DNA from 2 places in the Exiguobacterium sp. s80 genome. Region 2 is predicted to be linked to the other one. Evidence: a T-box and tRNA genes for the amino acid it is inferred to sense, from the RefSeq annotation. Region 2 holds a T-box; the other holds one or more tRNA genes.
What was found. The T-box of region 2 lies ahead of ileS (isoleucine--tRNA ligase). A T-box ahead of a tRNA ligase gene usually reads a tRNA of that ligase, here a tRNA-Ile.
Positions count from the first base shown of each region.

Region 1: it encodes a tRNA-Ile, which carries the amino acid that the T-box ahead of ileS (isoleucine--tRNA ligase) is inferred to sense. The anticodon was not compared.

Region 1 is NZ_JACSMP010000001.1:209,348-220,727, forward strand. It holds gene KNP94_RS01065 (hypothetical protein) at 1-332, opposite strand, end outside; gene KNP94_RS01070 (Na/Pi cotransporter family protein) at 557-2,197, shown strand; tRNA gene KNP94_RS01075 (tRNA-Met) at 2,319-2,392, shown strand; tRNA gene KNP94_RS01080 (tRNA-Ile) at 2,405-2,478, shown strand; gene KNP94_RS01085 (alpha-amylase) at 2,594-4,054, shown strand; gene KNP94_RS01090 (superoxide dismutase) at 4,148-4,756, shown strand; gene KNP94_RS01095 (peptidoglycan D,D-transpeptidase FtsI family protein) at 4,901-6,973, shown strand; gene KNP94_RS01100 (PstS family phosphate ABC transporter substrate-binding protein) at 7,198-8,142, shown strand; gene pstC (phosphate ABC transporter permease subunit PstC) at 8,238-9,179, shown strand; gene pstA (phosphate ABC transporter permease PstA) at 9,181-10,089, shown strand; gene pstB (phosphate ABC transporter ATP-binding protein PstB) at 10,184-10,960, shown strand; gene phoU (phosphate signaling complex protein PhoU) at 10,977-11,380, shown strand, end outside.
Region 2 is NZ_JACSMP010000001.1:1,190,245-1,201,624, reverse strand. It holds gene ftsZ (cell division protein FtsZ) at 1-1,112, shown strand, start outside; gene pgeF (peptidoglycan editing factor PgeF) at 1,193-1,966, shown strand; gene KNP94_RS06340 (YggS family pyridoxal phosphate-dependent enzyme) at 1,956-2,627, shown strand; gene KNP94_RS06335 (cell division protein SepF) at 2,658-3,152, shown strand; gene KNP94_RS06330 (YggT family protein) at 3,155-3,427, shown strand; gene KNP94_RS06325 (YlmH family RNA-binding protein) at 3,427-4,200, shown strand; gene KNP94_RS06320 (DivIVA domain-containing protein) at 4,224-4,745, shown strand; T-box leader at 4,746-4,972, shown strand; gene ileS (isoleucine--tRNA ligase) at 5,031-7,766, shown strand; gene lspA (signal peptidase II) at 7,839-8,312, shown strand; gene KNP94_RS06305 (RluA family pseudouridine synthase) at 8,312-9,235, shown strand; gene pyrR (bifunctional pyr operon transcriptional regulator/uracil phosphoribosyltransferase PyrR) at 9,473-10,003, shown strand; gene KNP94_RS06295 (uracil-xanthine permease family protein) at 10,056-11,372, shown strand.

The sequences.
Region 1 (11,380 bases), 980 kb from region 2:
CTCCATAAGTTAGCAGCAACCGTATACGGAAAAACTTGCCGGTACGCCCATGGTCTTTTGAGTATCCAATCAATCAACCAACGATTCAAATACGACATCAATAGAAGAAACAGTAAAAGCGCGATGGCGACGAAAATGAAATGGAGCATAAACCAGACGATGAATGGAACCGTTTTGATGATAAATATACTATCGATGACTGTCGTCCAAAATGAAATCCACGCTAATCCACAAAAATAAAGGGAGACATCGGCAAGGCGAGTCTTTAAAAAAGATCGGTTTGGAACTAAGGTGGTTTGTAAATAATTAATAAATTGTCTTAAAAAAATCATGATAACACTCTTTTCTCTGTTTCATAACAGTGGTGTAGTGAGTTTGGGAACGCTTGTAATAAAGGGTTTTCTCTGTTTTGGTACAGGTTAATAAAACCTTAACATTCAAATGTTGATAAAACTATTTACAAGTTCAACGGACCTTTACATAATAGGAGAGGTTGAAACAATAAAATCTTAACAAAAAATCAATCCCACTTTTTTAGATATGAGGAGATGAAACGATGAATTATGATTTGCAGGAAATGATTTTCACTTTTATTGGTGGACTCGGTATTTTCCTATTCGGTATTAAGTATATGGGAGATGGGCTCCAAAAAACAGCAGGAGACCGACTTCGTTACATTTTAGACAAATACACATCGAACCCGTTACTCGGAATTCTTGCCGGTATTGTCGTCACGGTCTTGATTCAATCATCGTCAGGTACGACCGTTATCGTCGTTGGACTCGTCAGCGCGGGTCTGATGAATTTACGTCAAGCAATCGGTGTTGTCATGGGGGCGAATATCGGAACGACGATCACGGCCTTCATCATCGGCTTTAACGTCAAGGAAGCAGCCCTTCCTGCAATCGCGCTTGGTGCGTTTCTCATCTTCTTCTTCAATAAAGAACGGATTCAATACATCGGACAAATCTTCTTCGGTTTCGGTGCCTTGTTCTATGGTTTGACATTGATGGGTGACGGCATGAAACCACTTCAATCAAGTGAGTGGTTCCGTGAACTGACGATTTCGATGTCAGACAATCCGTTACTCGGTGTGTTCGTCGGGACGGTCTTTACGTTCCTTGTCCAGTCGTCCTCTGCGACGATTGGTATTTTGCAGGAGTTATACTCTGGTGGCATGATTGATATCAAAGCAGCTCTCCCGATTTTATTCGGGGATAATATCGGAACAACGATCACGGCAGTACTCGCAGCACTCGGTGCATCGATTGCCGCAAAACGGACAGCAGCAGCACACGTCATCTTCAATATCGTCGGTACGATTATTTTCTTAGTCGCCTTACCTTTGTTCTCGACGTTCATCGCTTGGATCACAGGTGTACTCAATCTTGAACCGAAAATGCAAATTGCCTTTGCACATGGTACGTTCAATGTCGTCAACACATTGATTCAATGTTGGTTCATCGCACAAATCGCATGGCTTGTTAAAAAGGTCGTTCCGGGAACAGACACGACAGTCGATTCAAAACCACGTCATTTGGATCAAAACATCTTGAATCAATCGTCTTCACTTGCGCTTAACCAAGCAAAAATGGAAGTCTTACGGATGGGTGAGTTCTCGAAAGAAGCACTCGGTAAAGCACATCGCTACACGCAATCCCATGATAAAAAAGATGTTTCTGACGCTGGTCAGATTGAATATGCAATCAACCATTTGAACACGGAAGTCACGAACTACCTTGTCAAAGTGGCGGCGAACGATCTTTCTGAACGTGAATCGAATGACCATTCGCTCTTAATGCATGCGGTCAATGACTTCGAACGGATTGGTGATCATGTCGAAAACGTAATCGAACTCGTTGACTTCCAAATCGTCAACCGGATTGAATTTACGCCAAAAGCGAAAAAAGAGTTGGATGAAATGTACGTTCTAACACAAAAAATCGTCGATACGGCAATCAAAGCAGTTGAACGTGATGATGTTTCGTTAGCACGCCAAGTCCTTGAATTAGAAGGGAAACTCGATTCACTCGAGCGTTCATTCCGTAAACACCACGTCTTACGCGTCAATGCCGGGGAGTGTACAGGTCAAGCGGGTATGATTTTTGTTGATCTGTTATCGAACCTCGAACGGATTGGCGATCACGCCGTCAATATTACAGATTTAGTACTCGAACAACGTTCGGGAACGGCTTGAATGAAATGAATATAAGCGGGAGGGACTTCTGTAAAGAAGTCTCTCTTTATTTTTGTGAAATAATTTATTGACATTTTAGATGCTTTCCATTAATCTAATTGTAGTTGTTTTAATTCATTATGGCGGTGTAGCTCAGCTGGCTAGAGCGTACGGTTCATACCCGTGAGGTCGTGGGTTCGACTCCCTCCGCCGCTACTATTTATTTAAGGACCCTTAGCTCAGCTGGTTAGAGCTGACGGCTCATAACCGTCCGGTCGCAGGTTCGAGTCCTGCAGGGTCCATTTAATAAACGCACACTCCTGTTTAGGGGTGTGCGTTTATTTTTGTTCGCTTGGGGAATATTAAAGATATTGTAATAATATTCATACTATAGTAATTGAGGGAGAGCGAAGAGAGATGGAACGTAACCATACAATGATGCAGTTTTTCGAGTGGCATGTAGAAAATGATGGGAAGCATTGGCAACGTTTAAAAGAGAGAGCGCCGGAGCTTCGTGCTGCAGGCATCACATCTGTTTGGATTCCACCAGCTTCTAAGGGGCAATCAGATGAAGACACAGGGTATGGGATATACGATGTTTATGATTTAGGTGAGTTCGATCAAAAAGGAACGGTTCGGACGAAATACGGGACGAAAGACGAACTACTTGAAGCAATTCAAGTGGCACATGAAAATGATATCGCTGTTTATGCCGATGTCGTCATGAACCATAAGGCGGCAGCAGATGAACTGGAGACGATTAATGTCGTCGAAGTTAACCCAGAAGATCGGTCGAAAGAAATTTCAGAAGAATTCGAAATCGATGCATGGACAAAATTTACTTTCCCAGGACGTGACGGGAAGTATTCTGATTTTGTTTGGAATCATGAATTCTTTAACGGAACGGATTTTGATGCGCGAGAAGAAAGAACCGGCGTCTTCAAAATTTCCGGAAAAAATAAAGACTGGAACAACCAAGTCGATAGCGAATTCGGGAACTATGATTACTTGATGTTTGCGAACATCGATTACAATCATCCTGAAGTCCGCAAGGAAATGATCGACTGGGGGCATTGGTTCAAGGATACACTCGATTGCCAAGGATTCCGACTCGATGCAATCAAGCATATCAATTACGAATTCGTCAATGAATTCGCGAAATCAATGATGGGTGAAAATCCAGAAGATTTTTATATGGTCGGTGAATTTTGGAAATCTGACTTAGATGATTGTCGTCACTTCTTAGATAGCGTCGACTATACAATTGATTTATTCGATGTTCCGCTTCATTATAAGTTCCACGAAGCATCAGAACAGGGGAAAAAATTTGATTTGACGATGCTCTTCGCAGATACACTTGTTGAGTCGCACCCGACGAATGCTGTTACATTCGTTGACAACCATGATTCGCAACCAGGCGAATCGCTTGAGTCGTGGGTCGATGATTGGTTTAAACAACATGCTTACGCATCCGTTCTCCTTCGTAAAGACGGTTATCCGTGTGTCTTTTACGGCGATTATTACGGTGTACAAGGACCACATCCAGTCGAAGGTAAAAAAGAGATGATTGATGCATTGCTGTACGCCCGCTACCATAAAGCATACGGGAAACAAGAAGATTATCTCGATGATCCACACTGTGTCGGTTGGGTCCGTCACGGAGTCGAAGAGTTCCCGAACTCGGGTTGTGCCGTACTATTGTCAAATGCAGACATGTGTGAAAAACGGATGTTCGTCGGAGAAGATCGTGCTGGTGAAGAATGGTTCGATTACACAAATCACCAAGATGAGCCTGTCGTCATCGATGAAGAAGGATTTGGTGTTTTCCCTGTTCCGGGTGGTGGTGTCTCTGTATTCGCACCACGCGATGAACAATAAAATGTAAGGGTCATTACTTGCGTTATACCCGTCATTTTTGCTAGTCTTAAAAGGTATTGAAGTTCCGAAAATAGGATAAAGGGGGACATGAAAATGTCAAAATTTGAATTACCAGAACTCGGCTACGCTTATGATGCGCTTGAGCCACATATCGATGCTCGTACGATGGAGATTCACCACTCGAAACACCATAATGCTTACGTCACGAACGTCAACGCGGCGCTCGAAGGCTCGGAACACGAAGGGAAATCATTAGAAGAGTTGCTTCAAAACCTTGATGCGCTTCCTGCTGACATTCAAACAGCAGTTCGCAACAACGGTGGCGGTCATTGGAACCACTCATTCTTCTGGAAATTGCTTAAAAAGAACGACGGTGCTGCACCATCAGGCGAACTCGCTTCAGCAATCGATGAAGCATTCGGTTCATTCGATGCATTCAAAGATGCTTTCGCTAAAGCAGCTACAACACGCTTTGGATCTGGTTGGGCATGGCTCATCGTCGAAGGTGGCAAACTTGCTGTCGTTTCGACACCGAACCAAGATACACCAGTCATGGAAGGTAAAACGCCAATTCTCGGACTTGATGTTTGGGAGCATGCATATTACCTGAACTACCAAAACCGTCGTCCGGATTACATCAATGCATTCTTCAATGTCATTGATTGGGATCACGTTGCCAAGCTTTACGCTGACGCAAAATAATCGTTTTTAAATGCTAGAACCGTGTCCCCGGTAAGAGGGCACGGTTCTTTTTTTAATGCGGAAAATGATGGGATAGGTTGTTATGGATTGTTTCCTTCTATATAATAAACAAAGATGACTTTTTGAACGATAGGGGAGTACGCCATGGCGAAACGAATCACGGTAAGAGGAAGACGGCGTAACCACTTGCCGCTTCGATTAAATTTAATGTTCTTTGTTGTTTTTTTATTATTTGCGATTTTGATTTTCCGACTTGGTGTCGTCCAAATTGTCAATGGTGAAAAAATCTCACGAGAAGTTCAAAAAACAGAGATGATCGCTTCCAAGTATGAAGTACCACGCGGGAAAATTTATGACCGCGATGGACGATTGCTCGTCGATACGATTTCAAAATATTCAATTGTCTACCGACGCTCGCAAAATACAAAGGTCGATGAGCGGATTGAAACAGCTTCACGTCTCGCTGCCATCATCAATTTACCGAAAGATGATTGGAAGGTAACGGAACGTGACTTAAAAGATTACTGGATCGCGACCAATACAGAAGAGTCGAAACGTCGTTTTGATGCTGTCATGAAAGAAAAGTATCCGACATTGGAAGAACGAAAAAAGTTATCGATTGCTGAAGAGAATCAAGTCATGCTCGATACAATTACAGAGAAAGATATTGATTATGATGATAAAACAATGGAAATCGTCGCAATCAAACACAATATGGAAGTCGGGTATGCGCTTGATCCACAACTCGTCAAGCTTGGTGCGACGGCAAAAGAGATGGCGATCATTGACGAAAATCTCGAAGACCTAAAAGGTGTTTCTGTGGAACCGTTCTATGAACGATCTTATCCATATGAAGGAACGCTCCGGAACATTTTCGGAAAGTACTCGAAGATTCCTGCTGAGCAACAAGCGGAATACAAGGCAAAAGGGTACAGTTTAAACGATCGGGTCGGAACATCGTTTTTAGAACAACAATATGAAGATTTACTACGCGGTAAACCGGCATATGATGTGTATGAGACGTTTAACGGCGAACCAGTCGGTGAGCCGAACCGCGAAGAAGGAGAGTCTGGAAAAGACCTCGTTCTGACGGTTGACGCGGAATACAACAAACAGGTCGATCAAATCCTCCAACAAGCGATCAAGATGGGTCGCGGCATGGGAAGCGGCTATCTTAAAGAAGGTTATGCGGTCGTGATGAACCCGCAAACGGGTGAAGTTTTAGCGATGTCGGGACAAAAACTCGATACGGCGACGAATAAATTCAGTGACGTCGCAATCAATAATGTTCTGACCTCACTCCAAATCGGATCGACGATTAAAGGGGCGACGGTTGCAATGGGACTTGAAGAAGGCGTCATTCGTCAAAATGAAGTCATCAATGATGCGCCGATTACAATCGGTGGGACGAAGAAGGCCTCTTACGTCAACATGGGGCCGATTACGGATTTGACGGCGCTCGAACGCTCGTCAAACGTATATATGTTCAACATCGCAATGCGGATGGCAAATTATCCGAGTAATGGGATTGCAGGGGCGAGCGTCGATGCTGCTGCAGCCATCATGCAAAACTATTACAGCCAGTTCGGGCTCGGCGTGACGACTGGGATTGATTTACCGTACGAAGCGAAAGGTGTGCAAGGGACACCGGACCGCGTCACGCTCTTGATGGACCGTGTCATCGGGCAATATGACGCGTTCACTCCGTTACAAGTCGCGCAGTATATCTCAACACTCGCGAACGGCGGTTATCGTGTTCAACCACATTTTTTAAAAGAAGTGCTCGCATCGAATTCAATTGAAGAAGAAACAAAACAAGTCGAGTATAGCTTCGAAACAAATTACTTGAACCGAATCGAAGTCAGCCAAGACAACATTGATCACGTCCGTGAAGGATTACATCGAGTCGTCAAAGGAGAGCGCGGGACTTCTAAAGTAATTGCGCTGACAGGAATCGATGCGGCGGCTAAGACAGGTACGGCACAGGTAAGCGTATATGGTGAAGACGGGATTGCGTTACGTGACAGCAGTGGTCAGCCGGTTCGTTCATTAAACTCGAACCTTGTCGGTTGGGCGCCGTATGATAATCCAGAGATTGCTTGGGCCGTGTTCCTTCCATATATGGAGCAAGAAACGGTCAACTCGAAAATTGGGCATGATTTAGTGAAGGCGTACTTCAATGTAAAAGATATTCCGTGGCAGACTAAGCCAAATTAACTAGAAGAGCGAAGGTGAGGAAACTCATCTTCGTTTTTTTTATTTGGATTGACCTTTTTTTATAATGTATTTTGAATTGTAAACTGCAAAAAACAAGCCTTTACAATTCTTTTACGTTGGATTCATTTCGTTTTAATAGTTCATCCGTATTATAAGTCTTGTAAGGGAAACGGATAAAAAGTCGTATTGGTATAAGCGACATACTTCGAGGAGGAAATTTAATCATGTCTTGGATGAAAAAAACAGCACTTATCACAACAGTAGCTTCAATCGCAGTAGTCGGTGCAGCATGCGGAAATGACGAAGGAAGCTCTTCGAGTTCGTCGGATCTTTCAGGAAAGATTGCAATTGATGGATCGTCAACAGTTTTTCCAATCATGGAAGCAGTCGGAGAAGAATATTCGATTGAACAGCCAGATGTAAACGTAACGGTCGGTGTGTCTGGGACAGGTGGCGGATTTAAACGCTTCGTCGTCGGTGAAACAGATCTTTCGAACGCTTCACGTGAAATCAAAGAAGAAGAAGCAGCAGAAGCAGAAAAAAATGGAATTGAATATACACGAATGGCACTAGCGCTTGACGGATTAACAGTTGCAGTAAGTAAAGAAAACACATGGGTCAAGGAATTGACGATTGACCAGCTCAATAAAATGTGGCAGGATCCGAACGTCAAAACATGGAAAGATGTCGATTCATCTTACCCAGCAGAACCAATCAAATTCTTCAGCCCTGGTAAAGACTCAGGTACATTCGATTACTTCAATGAGGAAGTAATGGATGAAAAAGATATGCGTAAAGACGTCCAGCTTTCTGAAGATGATAACGTCCTCGTTAAAGGTGTCGAAGGAACAAAAGGCGCAATCGGCTACTTTGGTTATGCGTACTATGCTGAAAACAAAGATAAGTTAAAAGAAGTACCGTTATCGGCTGAAGGAAAAGATGCTGTTGATCCAACACCAGAAACAATCAACGATCTTTCATATCCGTTATCACGTGAAATCTACACGTATGTAAACAACAAATCACTCACTGATAAAAAACAAGTCGCTGACTTCGTGAAATTTACGAATGAAAATGCCGGTGATTTAGCGGAAGAAGTCGGTTACGTCAAAATGAAGCAAGAGCGTTATGACGAAAATGCAAAAGCAATCGAAGATGCAATGAAATAAACATCCGAATAGGAGGGTGACTTAAAAAGGGGGGAATCTCTCCCTTTTTAAGTCCCGTTCTTATGTAGGAATGATGAAGTAGGGAGCGAAGAAGGATGAATTCATCATCAAAAAACTCGGTTCGCGAGCTGATTCAACAGAACCGAAAACAAAAATTCAGTATGAAAAACATCATGGAACGAATTATGCCAATCATCTTATTTTTATGTGCGTTTGCTTCGGTCGTTACGACCATTGGCATCATTCTCACGTTAGTCATCGAAACGGAACATTTCTTTGAAGTCGTCTCAATCAAAGAATTTTTCGGTAGTACGAGCTGGTACCCGTTGAACTCGGTTCCAGAGTACGGAATCTGGCCGCTCGTCGTCGGAACACTTGAGATTACCGTGATTGCGATGCTAGTTGCCGTGCCGATCGGACTCACATCTGCTATTTATTTAAGTGAGTATGCGTCAGAGCGCGCACGTCGTGTGTTAAAACCAATTCTTGAAGTCTTAGCAGGTGTCCCGACAATCGTCTTCGGTTTCTTCGCGTTGACGTTCGTTACACCTCTACTCGTAAAGTTAATTCCCGGTCTTGCGATTTACAACGCACTCAGCCCAGGGATTGTCGTCGGAATCATGATCATCCCGATGATTGCCTCGATTTCTGAGGATGCGATGAGTTCTGTCCCGAAAAAAATCCGTGACGGTGCACTCGCACTTGGTTCGACACGCCTTGAAGTGGCTTTAAAAGTCGTAGTTCCGGCAGCACTTTCAGGTATCATCGCGTCGATCGTCCTAGGGATGTCTCGTGCGATTGGTGAAACAATGATTGTGACGATTGCCGGGGGATCAAATCCTACTGCAACCGTCAATCCGCTTGAACCTGTCCAAACGATGACAGCTTATATCGTTCAAGTCGCGCTTGGTGATGCGGGATATGGAACCGTTGAATATTATAGTATCTACGCTGTTGGTACGCTGTTGTTCGTCTTTACACTTGTGATGAACCTCCTCGCGAACTGGATTACGCGTCGTTTCAGAGAGGAGTATTAAGATGGCCTTACCAGAAAAACAACCTGTACAAAAAAAGTTCATTGATCCAGTTGCAGTAAAAAAATCAATCAGTCAGCGTCTTGTCGTCAACAATGTGACGAAAGTGATTTTCTTGATTGGTCTCCTATTTGGTCTCGTCGTTCTTGGTATTCTTCTTGTCGGCGTACTCCGTGATGGTGCTGCATGGTTATCGCTTGATTTCCTTCAGAATGGCCCATCACGACGTCCAGAACGCGCTGGAATCTATCCTGCACTGATGGGTACGATCTTCCTAATGCTTTTAATCGTTCCAATGATTTTCATCATGGGTGTCGGAGCTGCGATTTATTTAGAGGAATACGCGAAAAAAGGGCGGATGACATCGTTCATCGAAGTCAACATCTCGAACTTGGCAGGCGTACCTTCAATCGTTTTCGGTTTGCTCGGTTTAACATTCTTTGTCCGGAATATGGGCTTCGGTTCAACATTGATCGCTGGAGCGTTGACGCTCGCGTTAATGAGCTTACCGGTCGTCATCGTATCGTCGCAAGAGGCGATTCGTTCCGTGCCGCAAGCGATGCGTCATGCTTCACTGGCACTTGGTGCCTCGAAATGGCAGACGACGTTCAAAGTCGTTTTACCGGCGTCACTTCCAGGTGTCATTACGGGAATCATCTTAGCTGTCTCACGTGCGATTGGTGAAACAGCACCGCTTATCATGGTCGGAGCAGCCATCTTCATCGCCCGTGCACCAGAAGGGATCTTTTCAGAGTTTACGGCGTTGCCGATTCAAATTTATAACTGGACAAGCCGTCCGCAAGCTGATTTCCAAGGTCTTGCTGCAGCAGGAATCATTGTCTTGATGGTGATTTTATTGACAATGAACTCACTTGCAATCTGGATTCGAAATCGTTTTTCTAAACGTTATTAATCGTAGGAGTGTGCTGAATCGTTTTTAAGGAGGAACACAGATGATGGATACGAAGCTGACGACAAAAACAGCCGAGAAAGAAGGGGCAACAACTATGAATCAACCAGTAGCTGCGCAAGACAGTGTATACCGTGTCGACAATTTAAACTTATGGTACGGCGATGACCACGCCTTAAAAGATGTCAACTTAGATATTAAACAAAACGAAGTCACGGCAATCATCGGACCGTCTGGGTGCGGGAAATCGACATTCATCAAAACCTTGAACCGGATGGTCGAGCTCGTGCCAATCGTACGGACGAACGGTGTCATCGAATATAACGGCCGGAACATCTTCGATAAAGAATATGAAGTGGAAGAATTACGGACGTCCGTCGGAATGGTTTTTCAGCAACCGAACCCGTTCCCGAAATCGATTTACGATAACATCGCGTACGGACCACGTGTCCACGGTGTCAAAAACAAAAAGATTTTAGATGAAATCGTGGAACGTAGCTTGCGAGGTGCGGCGATTTGGGATGAAGTCAAAGATCGTCTGAATGAAAATGCCTACGGATTATCAGGTGGGCAACAACAACGTCTTTGTATCGCGCGGTGCCTTGCAATCGAACCGGATGTCATCTTAATGGATGAGCCAACTTCAGCACTCGACCCGATTTCGACACTCAAAGTCGAGGAACTCGTCCAGGAGTTGAAAAAAGAGTACTCGATCATCATCGTGACGCATAATATGCAACAGGCAGCACGTGTCTCAGATAAGACGGCATTCTTCTTGAACGGAGAAGTAGTGGAGTTTGATCAAACGGATCGTATCTTCTCGAATCCGAGTGATAAGCGGACAGAGGATTATATTTCAGGACGATTCGGATAATTAGGAGGAACTTTCAATGGCAGCTCACCGTACGATTTTTGGAGAAAATCTAGCAGTACTCGATCAAAAAGTCTTTCTTCTTGCCCGCAAGACGATGCAACAGATTGCGACGACAGCAGAAGCACTTGAAAAATACGATCTCGACATCGCGCGTACAGTGATTGAAAATGATAACGAACTTGATGCGCTGGAACTTGAAATTAATGATGATGCGATTCTTTTGATTGCGAAACAACAACCAGTGGCAACGGATTTACGTCGACTCGTGACAGCGATGAAAATCGCAACAGACTTAGAGCGGATTGCCGATTATGCCGGAAACATCTCGAAAGCGGTTTTACGTGTCGAAACATTTCCTTATGTCATCGACATCTCGCTTCTAAAAGAAGCGTTTGAAACATTGCTTGATATGACGGAAAC
Region 2 (11,380 bases):
TCGGCGTAGGTGGCGGTGGTTCAAACGCCGTCAACCGAATGATTGAACATGGTGTACAAGGCGTAGAATTCATCGCCGTCAATACAGATGCACAAGCACTCAACATGTCGCAGGCAGATGTGAAGCTCCAACTCGGTGCAAAGCTGACACGCGGTTTAGGTGCAGGTGCGAATCCAGAAATCGGTAAGAAAGCGGCAGAAGAAAGCCGTGAACAGTTGACAGAGATTTTGTCAGGTGCTGATATGGTCTTCGTTACTGCAGGTATGGGTGGCGGGACAGGAACTGGTGCTGCGCCAGTCATCGCTGAAATTTCAAAAGAAATCGGCGCATTGACTGTCGGTGTCGTAACGAAACCGTTCATGTTTGAAGGACGCAAACGGATGCAACACGCTGTATCGGGTGTGCAAAACTTTAAAGAAAAAGTCGATACGTTAATCGTCATTCCGAATGATAAATTACTTGAAATCGTTGATCGTAACACGCCGATGCTCGAAGCATTCAAAGAAGCGGATAATGTGCTTCGTCAAGGGGTTCAAGGAATCACAGACTTAATCGCTGTCCCTGGTTTAATCAACTTAGACTTTGCAGACGTTAAGACAATCATGACTGAAAAAGGATCTGCCTTGATGGGCGTTGGTGTTGCGACAGGCGAACACCGTGCAACGGAAGCTGCGAAGAAAGCCATTTCAAGTCCATTGCTTGAAACATCGATTGAAGGTGCAAAAGGTGTCTTAATGAACATCACAGGTAGTGCGAACCTCAGTCTATATGAAGTAACGGAAGCTGCTCAAATCGTTCAAAGTGCAGCAGATGAAGAAGTAAACTTGATTTTCGGTTCTGTTATCAACGATAACTTAGAAGATGAAATCATCGTTACCGTCATCGCAACAGAATTCGAAAACGAGCCACTCGATTTCGAGATTCCATCTGCTCAAGAAATGATGAAAAACTTACTCAAGAAAAAGCAGGCGACTCCAACTCCTGCTGCGACTGAGGAGCCGAAACCACAAGTCGAAGAGACACCTGTCAGCTCGAATCCAGAACCAGCAAAAGGGTCAGATGTTGAAGAAACGATGGACATTCCATCATTCCTTCGTCGGAACAATCGTTAATCGATTTTTTCCAAGACACGACTGCTAGACAAAGAGGTGTCGCGTAAGCGGCACCTCTTTTTTGAAAGGGATGTGAAATGATGTTTGGTCAATGGATAAAGTGGGATACACCGACCGGTACAGTGCGTGCGGCATTCACTACAAAATTTTCAGCGCCGCATGGTATTGGCAATCTTGGATTGCATGTCAATGACGATCGCGATGGTGTCATTCAAAACCGGCAAGTCATCGCCCGTCAACTTGATTTATCGCTCGAAAATTCAGTTTGGGCAGAACAGGTTCACGGGAACCATGTCGAACAAGTGACGACGCTAGATTCTGGACGAGGCGCACTGGATTATGGAACAACGATCGAGGGTACAGATGGATTGGTGACGACGGATGCAAATGTATTACTCGCCATGTTATTCGCGGATTGTGTACCGCTCGTGTTTTGTGATCCGACGACAGGAATTATTGCGAATACGCATGCCGGATGGCGTGGAACAGTCGCGAATATCGTTGAAGCGACTGTCGCCCGAATGGAAGCGGCGGGGGCAGACCGTTCCTCGATTCAAATGGTCATCGGACCCTCGATTCGTGAATGTTGTTATGAGGTCGACCAACCCGTCCTTGAAGCGATTGACGGGCTTGGTCTTGAAGATACGCCCTACACAATAAAAGAAAACGGAAAAGCGATGCTTTCGCTTCAGCAGACGAATGCTGCATTAGCAGAGCGAAGTGGATTAGGTGACATCATTGATGCAGGAATTTGTACGCACTGCCAAGCAGATGACTATTTCTCTTACCGTCATGGGGACCACCAAGGTCGTTTCGCGAGCTTGATCGTAAAGGAGTCATTACATGTCGATTAATGAAAATGTTCAACTTGTCCAACAAAAGATGCAACAAGCGAGTGAAAAGAGTTTTCAAAAAAAGCAGGTACAACTGATTGGCGTGACGAAATCAGTTTCAAGTCAAGTTGCCTCTGAGCTGTTAGAAGCAGGTATAACGGCGCTAGGTGAAAATCGTCCGGAGGGTTTGTCAGAAAAACAAGCAGCACTTGGGCGTGAAGCCTGTGAGTGGCACTTCATCGGGACACTGCAGTCGCGAAAAGTACGTCAAATCATCGATCAAATCGATGTGCTTCACTCACTCGATCGTTTGCATTTAGCGGAAGAAATCAATAAACGTGCAAAACGTCCTATCGATTGTTTTGTTCAAGTCAATGTCTCGGGTGAAGCTTCGAAACAAGGTATTTCCGCAGAAGACATCCATTCCTTTCTACATGAAATCGGTCAATATCCAAAAGTTCGTGTGATTGGACTCATGACGATGGCACCATTGACAGAAAATCAAGAGGAAGTGCGGTCCGTTTTCCGCGCTTTACGCGTCTTACGAGACGAAGTAGCAGCACGAAACCTGTCTTACGCTCCCTGTACGGAATTATCGATGGGGATGTCGTCTGATTATGAAATTGCGATTGAAGAAGGGGCGACACACGTCAGAATCGGAACGGTCCTCGTCCAATCATAAAACGTAGAAGAAGTTGAAAGGAGAATCGAAATGGGATTCAAATCGAAAATGCAACATCTGTTTCTTGGGAACACAGACGATTTAGACGAACTTGAATATGAAAATGATGCTACAATAAATAAAGGTAGAGGTACTGCAGAGCAAGAGTATGAAGAGTACTACGAGGAATCTACCCCGAGTGTTACTCAAAAGGAGGACCCTGTGCGTCAATCGAATATCGTTCCGATTCATACGAAAAAAGCAAAATCACAAGTCATTTTAAGTGAGCCGCGTGTCTTCAATGAAGCACAAGAAATTGGGGAGCATCTCCGTCAAAATCGTGCGGTCATCGTTAATATGCAACGCATGTCAAAAGATCAATCACGGCAAATGATTAATTTTCTTTCAGGCGTCGTCTTTGCACTCGATGGTACGATTACGACAATCAGTCAAAACACGCTCCTCTGTGTGCCGAACAACGTCGAGCTCGCGGGTAGTATTTCAAATCTACTTGGAGAAGATGATATCAATCATAAGGGGTGGTAAACATGGATTCACAAGTTATGTACGCGATTGGGCGTACATTGAGCACGTTACTTCAATATTATAGCTATGTCATGATTGCTTATATTTTACTTTCATGGTTCCCAAACGCACGAGAGTCAAGATTCGGACAAGTATTAGCGATGTTAGTCGAACCGTTCCTCGCGCCTTTCCGACGGATCATCCCGCCCATCGGAGGTATGCTTGACATCTCACCAATCGTTGCCTTTTTAGTGTTGAACTTAGCACAGTCAGGCATTCGAGCAATCTTCTTCTAATGAGCGTCTATGATCACTATCGCGGACATGAGCGGGAGTTCGTCGATCTTGTCTTAAACTGGATCGATCATGTCGAAGCGACCTATACGTTTAAACTGACAGATTTTCTTGACCCACGCGAACAGCAAATCACACGCGAACTCGTCGGAACGAAATGTGCCCTCTTTTTTGAGGGCGGTTTCGAAGGGGCAGAGCGACAGCGGGCACTAATTGCGCCTGATTACTACGAACTTGATGCGAGCGACTTTGATATTGCCATCTATCGTATTCATTATCCTACAAAATTCGTTGAACTATCGCATCGACAAGTAACAGGTACGCTCTTAAACGTCGGTCTGAAACGCGGCAAGTTCGGTGACGTCGTCATTCAAGATCAAGTCGTTCAGTTCGCAGTCGCAGAAGACGTTGCTTCTTATATCGAAGTCAACGTCGAGCGGGCAGGGAAAACGAAAATTCGTTTATCTCGCGTCGAACTAGAAGACCAATTGAAGATCAAAGAACAGGAATGGCAAGAAGAACTTGGATTCGTCAGTTCGCTCCGCTTTGATACTGTCGTCAGCGAAGTGCTTGGTTTTTCGAGACAAAAAGCACAGAGTTTGATTAAACAAGGGGAAAGTAAAGTGAATTATAAAATCGTCGAAGATCCAAGCTTCATGCTTGAAGAAGGCGATTTGCTTTCGCTCCGTGGAACAGGCCGCGTCAAATTGACGGCTATTTTAGGGTCGACGAAACGCGACCGGATTAAATTACAGTACGGATTATTAAAAGGTTAAAAAATGCTGAGGAGGATTTCATCATGCCATTGACGCCACTTGATATTCATAATAAGGAATTTACACGTAAGTTTCGCGGCTATGACGAGGATGAGGTCAACGAATTTCTTGATCAAGTCATCAAGGATTTTGAAATGTTGTTGCGGGAAAACCGTCAACAGCAAGAAGTGATTCAAAACATGCAATCGCGTGTCGATTACTTCAGTTCGATGGAAGAGACGTTAAACAAGTCAATCATCGTTGCCCAAGAAGCAGGAGAAGAAGTCAAGGCCAATGCGACGAAAGAAGCAAGCTTGATTTTAAAACAAGCCGAGCGTGAAGCGGAACAACTGCAAGATTCCGCACAGCGTCGAGCGCAACGGACAGACTTTGAAGTCGAACAGATGCGTAAGAAAATCGAATTGTACCGTAATCGTTTTAAAGTCTTGATCGATGCGCAGATGGAGTTATTGGCAAGCCATGATTGGGACGCGTTTGATAGTTCGACCCGTGGTGCGCTTGACGAGATTCCGGCAGTTGCGTATAATGACGACGATGTCATATAACTTAAATCAATGACAAGGACACGTCTTAATCAGACTGCTGCAAGCGAATCGGGGACTGGTGTGAGCCCGAACAGTAAGTGAGAATGGATATCCCCTTCGAGTGTGAGACTGAACCATTAAGTAAGTCGCACCGATTCGCCCCCGTTATCGGGCTCTTAAGTGGTAGTTCGTACGGTTGAACTACTAGTAGGGTGGTACCGCGAGTTCAAGCCAAGCTCGTCCCTATACCAGGGATGTGTTTGGCTTTTTTTGTATGTTAAATTAAAAGAAGTGAGGGAATGCCAGATGGAGTACAAAGATACATTACTGATGATGAAAACTGAATTTCTAATGCGAGGTAACTTGCCGAAACGTGAGCCGGACATGCAGGCACGTTGGAACGAGATGAACTTATATCAAGCAGTTCAAGAAAAAAATGCTGGGAAACCAACCTTCATCCTTCATGATGGACCACCATACGCAAACGGTGATATCCACATGGGGCACGGATTAAACAAAGTCTTAAAAGATATCGTCGTCCGTTACAAATCGATGAATGGTTTCCGTTCACCGTACGTACCGGGTTGGGATACACACGGTTTACCGATTGAAACAGCGCTCCAAAAATCAGGTGTCGATCGGAAGACGATGTCGGTCGCTGAGTTCCGTGAGTTGTGTGCGAAATATGCGCTCGAACAAGTCGATCATCAGCGTGAACAGTTTAAGCGTTTAGGTGTTCTCGGTGATTATGATAATCCATACATCACGCTCCAACCGGAATTTGAAGCGGCGCAAATTCGCCTCTTCGGTGACATGGCGAACAAAGGCTATATCTATAAAGGAAAAAAACCAGTCTACTGGTCACCTTCTTCTGAGTCGGCACTGGCAGAAGCCGAAATCGAATACCATGATAAACGTTCTGCTGCCATCTATGTTGCGTTCCCTGTCTTAGAAGGAAATAACATCTTAGAGCCAACCGATCACTTCGTCATCTGGACGACGACGCCGTGGACGATTCCTGCAAACCTCGGAATCTCTGTCAGTGCGGAACTCACGTATGCCCGGATCGAGTACGAAGGAAAAGGTTATATCGTCGCAGAGGCGCTTGTTCCTGAAGTCATCGAGGCACTCGGATGGGAAGACGCGACAGTCGGTCGTGTCTTCAATGGAGCAGATTTCGAATACATGAAAGCCAAACACCCGCTCTATGACCGTGAATCACTCGTCATGCTCGGTGATCATGTTACGGCGGAAGCAACCGGCGTCGTGCATACGGCACCTGGACACGGGGAAGATGACTATCGCATCGGACAAGCATACGGACTCGATGTCCTCTGCCCGGTCGATGATAAAGGGGTCATGACGGCGGAAGCACCAGGATTCGAAGGCATGTTCTATGAAGATGCGAATAAAGAAGTCGGTCTTGCGTTAGAAAAAGCGGGCGCATTGTTGAAACTATCGTTCATCAAACACTCGTATCCGCACGACTGGCGGACGAAAAAACCGGTCATCTTCCGGGCAACACCACAATGGTTCGCGTCGATTAAAGACTTCCGTGCGGAAATCCTTGACGAAATCAAAGATGTGCAGTGGGTACCGGCATGGGGAGAAACACGTCTTCACAACATGTTTAAAGATCGTGGCGACTGGGTCATCTCGCGTCAACGTGCATGGGGCGTGCCCCTTCCAATCTTCTATGCAGAAGACGGAACAGAAATTGTTACACCGGAAACAATCGACCATATCGCGAACTTGTTCGCAGAGCACGGTTCGAACGTTTGGTATGAACGCGAAGCAATCGACTTATTGCCGGAAGGCTTTACGCACCCGGCAAGTCCGAATGGTCAGTTCAAAAAAGAAACAGACATCATGGATGTCTGGTTCGATTCCGGCTCGTCACATGCCGGTGTGCTGGCGACGCGTCCAGAACTAGAGCGTCCGGCTGATCTTTACCTCGAAGGTTCAGACCAATACCGTGGCTGGTTCAACTCGTCGCTTTCGACAGCTGTTGCGACAACGGGAAAAGCACCGTATAAAGCAGTCGTCAGTCATGGTTTCGTATTAGACGGTCAAGGACGGAAGATGTCGAAGTCAATCGGGAATACGATTGCCCCAATCCAAATCATGCAACAATTCGGTGCTGAGATTCTTCGTCTGTGGGTTGCGTCAGTCGATTATCAGTCAGATGTCCGGGCATCGATGGACAACTTTAAACAAGTTTCAGAATCATACCGTAAAATCCGGAACACGGTCCGTTTCCTGCTCGGGAACTTGGATCAATTCGATCACACGGCACATCGTGTTGCGTTTGAAGATTTACCGGAAGCAGACCGTTTCATGCGGACGAAGCTCGATCAATTAGTCGGTAAAGTCAAAAAAGCCTATGATGCGTATGATTTCATGGCAGTTTACCAACTGTTGCATAACTTCTGTGTCCTTGACCTGTCTTCGTTCTACCTCGACTACACGAAAGACATCTTGTATATCGAACAAGCAGATGCACCGGCGCGTCGTGCCGTTCAAACGGTCATGTATGATACCGTCGTGACATTGTTACAATTGATGGCACCTGTCTTACCGCATACGGCAGACGAAGCATGGGAATTCGTTCCTGGTGTCGAGACGGCAAGTATCTTCTTGACGGATTTACCGGAAGCAGTCGACGTATCGGAAGAAGGACTTGCACTGATCGCGAAATGGAACGCGTTCCTCGTCTTCCGCGATGATGTCTTGAAGGCGCTTGAAGAAGCACGGGCAGAGAAGCTCGTCGGGAAAACGCTCGAAGCCAAACTCGAGCTCGCACCGAACGAAGCGACGAAGAACTTGCTTGCGACAATCGACCATCTTGAACAACTGCTTCAAGTCTCACACATCGATTTTGTCGACTCGGCAGAACGTAACTATGAGACGACAGCAATCACTGTTTTGAAAGCGGACGGCGAGAAATGTGAACGTTGCTGGACATATTCGACTGAACTTGGTCAAGATCCGGCTCATCCGACACTTTGTCCTCGTTGTACTGCGGTCGTCAATTCTTTATAATGAATAAGGGGAGGGGCGGCTACTGCGACTTCGTAGCTACCCCTCATTATTTTTGATGTGGGGGAAAACAGGATGTGGCTTTACTTAGTGATTGCTGCTTTACTCGTAGGAGTGGATCAATTGACGAAATGGATCGTCGTTCAGCAGATGACGATTGGTCAAGCGATTGAAGTCATTCCAAATTTCTTTTATCTCAATTCATACCGCAACCGTGGAGCGGCATGGGGAATGCTTGAAGGAAAATTCGGCTTCTTCTTCATCGTGACGGTTCTCGTCGTTGTTGGTCTGATTTATTTTCTGTACAAAGAAGGAACAAAAAACAAAGTATTTGCTTGGAGTGTCGCTTTACTACTGAGTGGAGCGATCGGAAATTTTATTGACCGGATGGCGCGTGGGGAAGTCGTTGATTTCTTACACTTTTATCCGTTCGGCTATAATTTTCCGATCTTTAATGTCGCAGACGTCTGCTTGACATTTGGAGTGATTTTGATGCTGATTAGCGTCATGTTCGAAGAGCGTTTGACGAAGAAGGGAACGATTGATTAATGAATGAACAACAAGTATGGACGGTCGAAGCAAAAGGCGCGACAGGGCGAATCGATAAATGGTTGGCTGAACAACAAGAGTGGTCGCGTTCGCAAGTGCAAGACTGGTTAAAGGCGGGGCACGTCGAAGTAGACGGACGCATCGTGAAACCGAACTATAAGATGACGGGAACGGAAAGCATCACCGTGCATATCCCGGAAGCCGTCGAACTCGAAATCTTACCGGAAGACATTCCGCTAGATGTCGTTTACGAAGACAGCGATGTCATCGTCATCAATAAACCAAAAGGCATGGTCGTCCACCCGGCAGCAGGACATGTGTCAGGAACACTCGTTAATGCGTTGCTTCATCACTGTCAAGACCTCTCAGGCATCAATGGGGTCAAACGACCAGGAATCGTTCACCGGATCGATAAAGATACATCGGGTCTCTTGATGGTCGCTAAAAATGATTTAGCCCATGAATCGCTTGCGCAACAATTAAAAGATAAGACGACGGAACGTCTTTATATCGCGCTTGTCCATGGCGAGATTCCCCATGAACTCGGAACGATTGAAGCACCGGTCGGCCGTGATAAAAATGACCGTCAACGGATGACGGTCACGGACAAAAACTCAAAAGCAGCGGTCACGCATTTCCGTGTCCTCGATCGGTATGAAGGCTTTACGGTCGTTGAGTGTAAACTCGAAACAGGACGGACTCACCAAATTCGTGTCCACATGCGCTATATCGGATTCCCGCTCGCAGGTGACCCGAAATATGGACCGCGGAAGACGATGAAGATGAATGGTCAAGCACTCCACGCAGCGGTTCTCGGATTTGAACATCCACGGACCGGCGAATGGTTGACGTTCGAAGCACCACTCCCGGAAGAGATGACGTTTGAGATCAGTCAGTTGAAAAAACTTGAATTAGAGTCTTGACGTTTTTCTAATAAAACGGTAGAGTAACACCTAGAGAGCGATGCGAGACATCAGCCTCACCAAATCGGTCGTCCGCGTGACGATCCTACAAAATTAGAACACCTTTAATCGAGTCCGGAGAGGCTACGAAAGGGAGACACCGTAACGCGTGTAAACACATGGCTTTGCTATGTACACATCTGTCTTCAACAACCTCCTGCCGATTAAGCAGGAGGTTTTTTTATGAAAGGAGAAGCCATGAAACCAGCCATCATTTTAGATGAAGCGGCAATCAGTCGTGCCTTAACACGAATCGCCCATGAAATCATCGAGCGCAACAAAGGGATTGAAGAATTGATGATCGTCGGTATCAAGACGCGGGGCGAAACACTTGCGAGACGCCTTGCCCGGCGGATTGAAGAGATTGAAGGAAAAGCCGTGTTACTTGGTGTCGTCGACATCTCGATGTACCGCGATGATCTCTCGAAGAAAAGCCTCGAGCCGGAAATCAAAGGGTCCGAGATGCCGGAAGACGTCACAGGAAAAATCGTTGTGCTCGTCGATGATGTCCTGTACACGGGACGGACGGTCCGCGCGGCAATGGACGCACTCGTCGATCATGGTCGACCAAGCATGATTCAGTTAGCTGTCCTTGTTGACCGAGGTCACCGGGAACTCCCGATTCGACCAGATTTCATCGGCAAGAACGTTCCGACGTCACGCGAAGAACAAGTCGTCGTCGCCTTATCAGAAGTCGACGATGCTGATCAAGTATTCATTAAACGTTAAATCAAAAATACCTTTAACGTGGTCCAGAGAGACCAGAAAGGGAGATGCTCTCATGTCAAAACATAAAGCAATTCTTGAAGTCCGTGAATTACCGAAACATCCTCTTCAATGGCTGATGCTCAGCCTCCAACATGTCTTCGCGATGTTTGGTGCGACCGTGCTCGTTCCGTTACTTACGGGATTAAACACATCTGTCGCACTCGTCGCGAGCGGAGTCGGCACGTTGATTTTCCTCGCCGTCACCCGTTTCAAAGTCCCCACATACCTTGGTTCTAGTTTTGCCTACATCGTCCCGATCATCGCCGTCAGCGAACGCTGGGGTGTCGAAGATGCACTTGTCGGCGGGATGGTCGCTGGACTTGTCTACGGACTTGTCTCCTTAATCATCATGTACACAGGTGTCTCCTGGTTGATGAAACTGCTTCCGCCGGTCGTCATCGGTCCAGTCATCATGGTCATCGGTCTATCGCTTGCCCCAACGGCTGTCAGCATGGCAATGAACGGAGCGGATGGCACATATAACGGCTTGTTCTTCTTCGTCGCCTTGACGACGCTCGCTGTTACGCTCCTCGCGATGACGTACTTTAAAGGCATGTGGAGTACGGTGCCGATTTTGTTCGGTATTCTCGCCGGATACCTCGTCGCAGCAATTAGCGGGATCGTTGATTTCGCACCACTGCGCGAAGCAACATTCTTCCATCTACCTGACTTTACGATTCCGTTCCTCGACTATTCACCGACCTTGAACTGGGCAGCACTCGCCTTGATCGTCCCGGTCACACTCGTCACGTTGACGGAACATATCGGTGAACAAAAGGTCACTTCCCGCATCATTGGGCGCGAGACGCTCCTTGATCCGGGAATGCACCGGACAGTGCTTGGAGACGGGATTGCCAAGGCAGTCGCTTCGATGCTCGGTGGACCACCTGTCACGACATACGGCGAAAATAACGGTGTCATGGCGATTACGCGTGTCTACAGCGTGTTTGTCCTTGGTGGCGCAGCATTACTTGCAATCAGCTTCGGATTCCTTGGATACGTCGAAGGCTTCATTAAAACGATTCCGACACCCGTCATGGGCGGCATCAGCATCCTCTTGTTCGGGGTCATCGCCTCGAACGGTCTCCGGACGATCGTCGAAAGTAAGGTCGATTTAGCAGATAAACGAAACTTGACGATCACGGCGGTCATCTTGGTCATCGGCATCGGCGGTGCAGCTTTGAAAGTGGGGAACTTCTCGTTAGAAGGAATGGCGCTCGCCACCATCCTCGGAGTTGTCTTGAACTTGATTTTACCGAAGGCGGCACAGGAAGAAGTCGACATCGAAGAAACACCTTTACAACCGAAACGAGCAGCTAACGACTTTTAAGACGTTCC